DNA from 2 places in the Streptomyces rectiviolaceus genome. Region 2 is predicted to be linked to the other one. Evidence: riboswitches for the same ligand, from Rfam matches in the RefSeq annotation. Region 2 holds a riboswitch; the other holds the start of a gene.
The links. A riboswitch is a leader RNA that binds a small molecule or an ion and turns the genes downstream of it on or off. The one in region 2 is predicted to bind glycine.
Positions count from the first base shown of each region.

Region 1: it holds a riboswitch for glycine, as region 2 does, so the genes downstream of both, gcvP (aminomethyl-transferring glycine dehydrogenase) here and gcvT (glycine cleavage system aminomethyltransferase GcvT) in region 2, are expected to answer to the same signal.

Region 1 covers NZ_BAAAUG010000192.1:26,420-30,830, forward strand. The annotation lists gene gcvP (aminomethyl-transferring glycine dehydrogenase) at 1-2,470, opposite strand, end outside; glycine riboswitch at 2,680-2,777, opposite strand; gene ABD378_RS39620 (PRC-barrel domain-containing protein) at 2,922-3,299, shown strand; gene ABD378_RS39625 (DNA polymerase IV) at 3,343-4,411, opposite strand, start outside.
Region 2 covers NZ_BAAAUG010000078.1:60,128-64,538, reverse strand. The annotation lists gene glyA (serine hydroxymethyltransferase) at 1-1,219, opposite strand, end outside; gene gcvH (glycine cleavage system protein GcvH) at 1,250-1,627, opposite strand; gene gcvT (glycine cleavage system aminomethyltransferase GcvT) at 1,717-2,841, opposite strand; glycine riboswitch at 2,877-2,988, opposite strand; glycine riboswitch at 2,989-3,103, opposite strand; gene ABD378_RS22740 (AAA family ATPase) at 3,245-3,931, shown strand; gene ABD378_RS22735 (enhanced serine sensitivity protein SseB) at 4,015-4,411, shown strand, end outside.

The DNA.
Region 1 (4,411 bases), on a different contig from region 2:
TCGGGCGCAGATCGATGATGCACTCGTGCGCGACGAGCCCGCCGGGGCCGGTGTAGAGCACCGGGTAGTGCGGCTCGAGGCGCTTGGCGATGTAGTTCGCGGAGAGCACGGCGACCTGCGTGGCGCGCTTGAGGCCCTCACCGCCCATGAGGCGTACGTACGCCCAGGAGATAGGCAGGATTCCGGCCGATCCCCACGGCGCCGCGGAGATCGGACCGACGCCCGTCTCGGGGCCCGCGGCGGGCTGCAGCGGGTGGTTGGGCAGGTACGGCGCGAGGTGCTCGCGCACACCGACCGGGCCGACGCCGGGGCCACCGCCGCCGTGCGGGATGCAGAAGGTCTTGTGCAGGTTCAGGTGCGAGACGTCGCCGCCGAACTTGCCCGGCTGGGCGAGACCCACCAGGGCGTTGAGGTTCGCCCCGTCGACGTAGACCTGGCCGCCCGCCTCGTGCACCTGTGCGCAGATGTCCGCGACGTGCTCCTCGAACACCCCGTGCGTGGACGGGTAGGTGATCATGAGCACGGACAGCTCTTCGCGGTGCTTCTCGATCTTGGCGCGCAGGTCCTCGATGTCGATCTCGCCGTCGTCGCTGGTCTTCACGACGACGACCTTCATTCCGGCCATCACGGCGCTCGCGGCGTTGGTGCCGTGCGCCGAGGACGGGATGAGGCAGACGGTGCGCTGCTCGTCGCCGTTGGCGCGGTGGTAGCCGCGCACGGCGAGCAGTCCGGCAAGCTCGCCCTGCGAACCCGCGTTGGGCTGCAGCGAGACCTTGTCGTATCCGGTGACCTCGGCGAGCCGCTCCTCCAGCTCACGGATGAGCGTCAGATATCCCTGGGCCTGCTGGGCGGGCGCGAAGGGGTGCAGCTGCCCGAACTCGGGCCAGGTGACCGGCTCCATCTCCGTGGTCGCGTTGAGCTTCATGGTGCAGGAGCCCAGCGGGATCATCCCGCGGTCGAGCGCGTAGTCACGGTCGGCCAGCTTGCGCAGGTATCGCAGCATGGCGGTCTCGGAGCGGTACTGGTGGAAGACGGGGTGCGTGAGGTAGTCGTCGGAGCGCAGCAGGCCGCCGGGGAGCGTGTCCTCGGTCTCCGCGTCCAGCGCCTCGATGTCGGCCTTGACCCCGAACGCGGTCCAGATCGCGGTCAGTTGCCTGCGCGTGGTGGTCTCGTCGCAGGCCAGGGAGACGTGGTCGGCGTCGATCTGGTGGATGTTGACGCCACCCTCGCGGGCCGCGGAGACGAGCTCATCGGCCTTGCCGGGCACCCGCACGGTCAGGGTGTCGAAGTACGCGCCGTGCACGACCTCGACCCCGCCGGCGGTGAGCCCCGCGGCGAGCACGGTCGCGTAGCGGTGGGTGCGCCGCGCGATGGTCTTGAGGCCCTCGGGTCCGTGGTAGACCGCGTACATTCCGGCCATCACGGCGAGCAGCACCTGAGCGGTACAGATGTTGCTGGTGGCCTTCTCGCGGCGGATGTGCTGCTCACGGGTCTGCAGCGCGAGCCGGTAGGCCTTGTTGCCGTCCGCGTCCACGGAGACACCGACGAGCCGCCCCGGCAGGCTGCGCGCGAACTTCTCGCGCACCGCCATGTAACCGGCGTGCGGGCCGCCGAAGCCCATCGGGACGCCGAAGCGCTGAGTGGTGCCCACGGCGATGTCGGCGCCCAGCTCACCGGGCGAGGTGAGCAGCGTCAGGGCCAGCAGGTCCGCGGCGACGGAGACGATGGCACCGATCTCGTGCGCCTGCTCGATGAGGGGCTTGATGTCGCGTACGGCACCGGAGGCGCCGGGGTATTGGATCAGTACGCCGACGACACCGCGCTCGGCGACCTCGGCCGGGATGCCCTCGCTCAGATCGGCGACGACGACCTCGACACCGGCCGGCTCGGCGCGGGTCTGGATGACGGCGATCGTCTGCGGCAGGGCGTCGGAGTCGACGAGGAAGGCACCGTCCTTGACCTTGCCCATGCGCCGCGACAGGGCCATGGCCTCGGCGGCGGCGGTCCCCTCGTCGAGCAGCGAGGCACCGGAGGTGGGCAGCCCGGTCAGCTCGGCGACGACGGTCTGGAAGTTGAGCAGCGCCTCGAGCCGACCCTGGGAGATCTCGGGCTGATACGGCGTGTAAGCGGTGTACCACGCCGGGTTCTCCATGACGTTCCGCAGGATCACCGGCGGAGTGAAGGTCCCGTAGTAACCGAGCCCGATCATGGAATCAAGAACTTGGTTACGGTCAGCGAGGGAGCGCAGCTCGGCCAGGACCTCGGCCTCGGTACGCGCTCCCGGCAGGTTCAGCGCCTCGGCGTTCTTGATCACATCCGGCACGGCGGCGGCGGTCAGCTCGTCGAGCGAGCCGTATCCGACGTGCGCGAGCATCTTGGCCCGTGCTTCCACATCGGGACCGATGTGGCGCTGCTCGAAGGGAATGCCCTGCTCGAGCTGGGAGAGCGGGATGCGAGGGGTGGCGGTCATAGCGGAGGCCTCCTGGTCTGACGCTGGTCTGACGCGACCTGCGAGGGGCACCACGGCGCGGGTACCCGGACGGCCTCCCCCTCTGTCATCTCAACCTGAGAGTTTCACCGGTCCACGCCCCGTGACAGGGCGACGCACCGGCTTTCACCGTCGGTGAGGAAGGGTTCCGAACGTGCCCGCCCGACGCCCGCCCTACTTTCCAGAGTGACCTCGTCCGTGCGGTACAGGGGCCTGAGAGATTCCGGGGAGGAGTTGCTCCTTCGGCGCCTCCGGTGTCTCCACCGGAGAGCTCTCCCGCACGGGGTCAGCAGCCATGCGCCAGCCTACCAGCGAGGACTGCGGCCGATCCCTCGAGTGGCCGCCTGCCCCGAAGTGCTCTTTCGTAGTGATTACGAACGAACAAGGATGAGTTACGCCCCACTTCGACAAGCCTCGACCAGTTGGAGGGCCCGTGCAGACCGATATCGATCCGCGCAACCTGATCGGCCGGAAGGCGTTCGACCGGAGCGGGGCCAAGATCGGCACGATCGACGAGGTCTATCTCGACGACGCCACCGGCGCCCCTGAGTGGGCGGCCATACGCACCGGCCTGTTCAGCCGGGACGCGTTCGTCCCCCTGGAGCCCAGCGAGCTCACGAAAGACGGCACCCTGCGCATCCCCTTCGAGCGCTCCCTGATCAAGGACGCCCCCGATTTCGGCGTGGGCCGCCATCTCTCCCCCGAACAGGAACTGCAGCTCTACCACCACTACGGCCTGGACATCACGCCCCCGGAGCCACCGCCGCCGGACCAGGACTTCGGCAACATCGCAGGCCAGGACGGCACCTGACGCTCGCAGGACGCCCTGGTGACCACAGCGGCAGCCACCGACCTCACCGCGGCTCCAGCTCCTCAGGAGATGCCACCAACGGCAAGGGCTCCGCGGGCTCGAGCGCCGGATCATCCGTACGGAACGTCCGCACCCGCCCCGGCGCCGACGACTCCGGCGTCTCGAAGCGAACCGTGACGCGCCCGAGGCCACTGCCCTGCACCCACCCGTGCCCGTACTCGGCATGCCGCACATCGTGCCCGGCGGCCCACCGCCGCTCGGCCGGAACGACCGGCTCCGTCACCGTCTCGCCCACGGGTTCCTCCGCGGCCTCCCCGGCCCGCTCCTTCCCGGCCCGCTCCTCCTCGGCCCGCTCCTCCTCGGCCTCTCGCCGCGCCTCCAGGGCCTCCACGGCTTCGGCCTGCGCCTGGGCCTGGGCCTGCGCGAAGAGGTCCTCCTGCGTGTAGTCGGCGAGCCCCGTGACGCCCACCCCGAGGAGCCGCACGCCTCCGGTGGTGTCCACGGACTCCAGCAACCGCGCGGCGGCCTCCCGCACCACCCCGGGGTCGTCCGTCGGCCCACGCAGCGTCTCGGAGCGCGTCAGGGTCGAGAAGTCGAACCGCCGCACCTTCAGGACGATGGTCCGCCCCGAGTGCCCCGCCGCCCGCAACCGCTCCACACACCGCTCGGCGAGCCGCGCGACCTCGCCCCTGACCCGTACCCGGTCGTGGATGTCCACGTCGTACGTGTCCTCGACGCTGACCGACTTGGACTCCCGCTCCGCCACCACGGGCCGCTCGTCCCGCGCAAGGGCCATCGCGTACAGCGCGCTCCCGTGCGACTTCCCGAGCAGCCGTACGAGCTCGTCCTCGCCCGCCCCGGCGATCTCCCCCACCGTCGTGATCCCGCCCCGCCGCAGATGGTCCCCGGTGGCAGGACCCACACCGGGCAGAATCCGCACCGACATCGGCGCGAGCAGGTCCCGCTCGGTCCCCGGCTCTATCAGGCGCAGGCCGTCCGGCTTGGCCTCCTCCGAAGCGATCTTCGCCAGCATCTTGGACGCGGCGAGCCCGACCGACCCCGGGAGGCCGGTCACCGCCTTGATGTCCGCGCGCAACCGCTCGCCCACGGCA
Region 2 (4,411 bases):
AGACGCGGGCCTTGAGCGACTCCGCGTCGAAGTCCGGCTTCAGGGCCTCGGCGATGACGTCGGCGACCTCACGGAAGTCGTCCTCCTGGAAGCCACGGGTCGCGAGCGCGGGCGTACCGATCCGCAGGCCCGAGGTCACCATCGGGGGGCGCGGGTCGTTCGGGACCGCGTTGCGGTTGACCGTGATGCCGACCTCGTGGAGGCGGTCCTCGGCCTGCTGGCCGTCGAGCTCGGAGTTGCGCAGGTCCACGAGGACCAGGTGCACGTCCGTGCCGCCGGACAGGACGTCGACGCCGACGGCCTTCGCGTCGTCCTGCACCAGGCGCTCGGCCAGGATGCGGGCGCCGTCCAGGGTGCGCTGCTGGCGCTCCTTGAACTCCTCGGAGGCCGCGACCTTGAAGGAGACGGCCTTGGCCGCGATCACGTGCTCCAGGGGGCCGCCCTGGAAGCCGGGGAAGACCGCGGAGTTCAGCTTCTTCGCGAACTCCTTGCTGCGGGCCAGGATGACGCCGCCGCGCGGGCCGCCGAGCGTCTTGTGCGTGGTGGAGGTCACCACGTCCGCGTACGGCACCGGGTTCGGGTGCAGCCCTGCGGCGACGAGCCCGGCGAAGTGCGCCATGTCGACCCACAGGTAGGCGCCGACCTCGTCGGCGATCCGGCGGAACTCGGCGAAGTCCAGCTGGCGCGGGTAGGCGGACCAGCCCGCGATGATCACCTTCGGGCTGTTCTCCTTGGCCAGGCGCTCGACCTCGGCCATGTCCACAAGACCGGCCTCGTCGACGTGGTACGCGACCACGTTGAACTGCTTGCCGGAGAAGTTCAGGCGCATGCCGTGGGTGAGGTGGCCGCCGTGCGCCAGGTCAAGGCCGAGGATCGTGTCGCCGGGCTTGGCGATCGCGAAGAGGGCGGCCTGGTTGGCGGAGGCGCCGGAGTGCGGCTGGACGTTGGCGTACTCGGCGCCGAACAGGTCCTTGATCCGGTCGATCGCGATCTGCTCGGTGACGTCGACGTGCTCGCAGCCGCCGTAGTAGCGGCGGCCGGGGTAGCCCTCGGCGTACTTGTTGGTGAGGACCGTGCCCTGGGCCTCCATGACCGCGACCGGAGCGAAGTTCTCCGAGGCGATCATTTCCAGGGTGGACTGCTGACGGTGGAGCTCGGCGTCGACGGCGGCGGCGACGTCCGGGTCCAGCTCGTGGAGAGGGGTGTTGAGAAGCGACATCAGGTGGTCCCTAAGGGTCTTCGGGGGGCTTCAGCTGCCGGAGAACTCGGTGTACTCGTCCGCGGAGAGCAGGTCCTTCGGCTCCTCCGTGATCCGTACCTTGAAGAGCCAACCACCCTCGAACGGGGCGGAGTTGACCTTCGACGGGTCGTCCACGACGTCCTGGTTCGACTCGACGACCTCGCCGCTCACCGGCGAGTACAGGTCGCTGACCGACTTCGTCGACTCGAGCTCGCCGCAGGTCTCGCCCGCGGTCACCGCGGCGCCGGCCTCGGGAAGGTCCGCGTAGACGACGTCACCGAGCGCGTTGGCCGCGTGCTCCGTGATGCCGACCGTCGCCACACCGTCCTCGGTGGCCGAGAGCCACTCGTGCTCCTTGCTGTAACGCAGCTGCTGGGGGTTGCTCATGACCTGAATTCTCCTGTACGCGGGTGGGTGCTGCGGAACGAGAAAGATGTGCGTGGGGTCACTTCCGGGTTACCACTGGGGCGGAAGTGTCACTTCTGGCGCTTGTAGAACGGCAGCGCCACGACCTCGTACGGCTCGTGCGTGCCCCGGATGTCCACGCCGACACCCTTGGTCCCGGGGGTCGCGTGCGCCGCGTCGACGTACGCGATGGCGATCGGCTTGCCCAGCGTCGGGGAGGGCGCACCAGAGGTGACCTCGCCGATGATCTTGCCGTCGGCGACCACGGAGAAGCCCGCCCGCGGAATGCGGCGGCCGGAAGCGATCAGGCCCACCAGCTTGCGCGGGGGAGCGGTCTCGGCGCGCTCGGCGGCGGCCGCGAGCGCCTCGCGCCCCACGAAGGTGTCGGACTGCGAGGTCTTCTCGAACTTCACGACCCGGCCGAGACCGGCGTCGAAGGGCGTCAGCTCCGCGGTCAGCTCGTGCCCGTACAGCGGCATGCCCGCCTCAAGGCGCAGCGTGTCGCGGCAGGAGAGCCCGGCCGGGACCAGACCGACGGGCTCGCCCGCCTCCATCAGCGCACCCCACAGCTTCTCGGCGTCACCGGGCGCGACGAAGAGCTCGAAGCCGTCCTCGCCGGTGTAGCCCGTGCGGGCGATCAGCGCGGGGACGCCCGCGACGGTGCCCGGCAGGCCCGCGTAGTACTTCAGGCCGTCCAGGTCGGCGTCCGTGAGTGACTTCAGGATGCCGGGGGACTCGGGGCCCTGGACGGCGAGCAGGGCGTACGCGTCGCGGTCGTCGCGGACCTCGGCGTCGAAGCTGTCGGCGCGGGCGGTGAGCGCGTCGAGCACTACCTGCGCGTTCGAGGCGTTGGCGACAATCATGTACTCGGTCTCGCCGAGGCGGTAGACGATCAGGTCGTCCAGGATGCCGCCGTCCTCGGCACAGATCATCGTGTAGCGGGCGCGGCCGACGCCGACGGAGCCGATGTTGCCGACCAGCGAGAAGTTCAGGAAGTTCACGGCTTCAGGGCCTGTGACCGTGATCTCGCCCATGTGGGAGAGGTCGAAGAGACCGGCCTTGGTGCGGACGGCGATGTGCTCGTCGCGCTCGCTGGCGTAGCGGAGCGGCATGTCCCAGCCCGCGAAGTCGGTCATCGTCGCGCCGAGCGCACGGTGCACGGCGTCGAGGGCGGTCAGACGGGGGGCGGTACTCATACGTGGAACTCCCAGGGCATGACGGGCGAGGTCGATCCTCCCCATCTGTCATCGGAACCTGAGAGGTTCACCACGACCCGTCCGTATAAGGGGTCATGACTTGCACCTTGGGTGGAGCCGCGTGGGCGGCCCGCTTTTCAGATGTGCCTCGCCCGCGCGGTACGGGGCCTGAGAGATTCAAGGGAGGGACTTGCTCCTTCGGCGCCCCGGTGCGTCGTCATGTCGTACGACGGTTCACCGGGAACTCTCCCGCGCGGATTCAAACGGCCTGTATGGAGTTTGCGCGCACATCATTGCACGGGGCTCCGTCACAGGGCAGTGCCAGTCGAGTAATGCCCTTGTGCCGCATTACCTTCTCTTTACACTTGCCGGGGAAGCTGCGGTAAGCAGGTACGTGACCGCTATGGGGAGGCCGATCACGGTGCGCAGGACGAGCGTCTACGCGACCAACACAGGGGTGGCCCTGCCCAAACAGGCCGCCGCCCCCACCAGGGAGAGCTGCGGCCCCCTGCCGGCGGCCGTCGTCCGCGACCTGCGGCAGCGGACCGGCCACAGTCCGCACCGGCTCACGTTCGGCGAAGGCGACCTGATCGTCGTCTCCGGGCTGCCGGGCAGCGGCAAGTCCACGCTGATGCGCAGAGCCGTCGCGGGCCCGCGCATCGACTCGCAGGACACCCGCGACCGCTGGGCCCGGCGCATGCCGACCCTGCTGCCGTACGCGGTGTACCGCCCCCTGGTCCGCCTCGCGCACTACGCGGGCCTGCGCAGGGCCCTGCGCTCCGGCGAGAGTGTCGTGGTGCACGACTGCGGCACCCAGGCGTGGGTGCGCCGCTGGCTGGCCCGCGAGGCCGTGCGGCGCGGCACGACGCTGCACCTGCTGCTGCTGGACGTGCCGCCGGACACCGCCATAGAGGGCCAGCTCTCGCGCGGCCGCGGCGTGTCGCGGTACGCCTTCGCGCGCCACCGCAGGACGGTCGCCCGTCTGGTGGGCGCCGCCGAGCGGGGCGATCTGCCGCGCGGCTGCGGCTCGGCGGTGCTGCTCGACCGGACGGCGGCCGGCGTGCTGCGGGGGATCGGCTTCGGGGACTGAGCCGCCCGCCGCGTCGGGGGCCGCCCGTCACGTTAGGGTCGTGCCGCAGGCGGAGCGGGACAGAGCAGGGGTTGGACAGACAGATGAACATTCCGGCGCAGGCACACGCCCATCCCTATGGAGGATGGCCGGGCAACGAACTCGAAGAGGTGCTCGCGGCATCCCTGGGCACGCCCGGCGCACCTCAGGCGTCCGCGGGGGCCCGCATCGTCGAGGTGCTCGGCCGCAGCCACCTCTGGGTCCCGCTGCCGAACGGCGGGGCACCGGACAGCGGCACCCTCGACCTGCCCACGCTGGAGATCGAAGGACAGGCGTACGTCCCCGTCTTCAGCTCCGAGCAGCAGTTCCAGCAGGCCACCGGCGGCCGGATGGGCTGCACGGTGGCGCCCGCCGTGGAGTTCGCGCGCGGCCTCCCCCCGCAGATGGGCATCGCGGTCAACCCGGACGGCACGGTCGGCGTACCGCTGCCGCCCCCTGCCG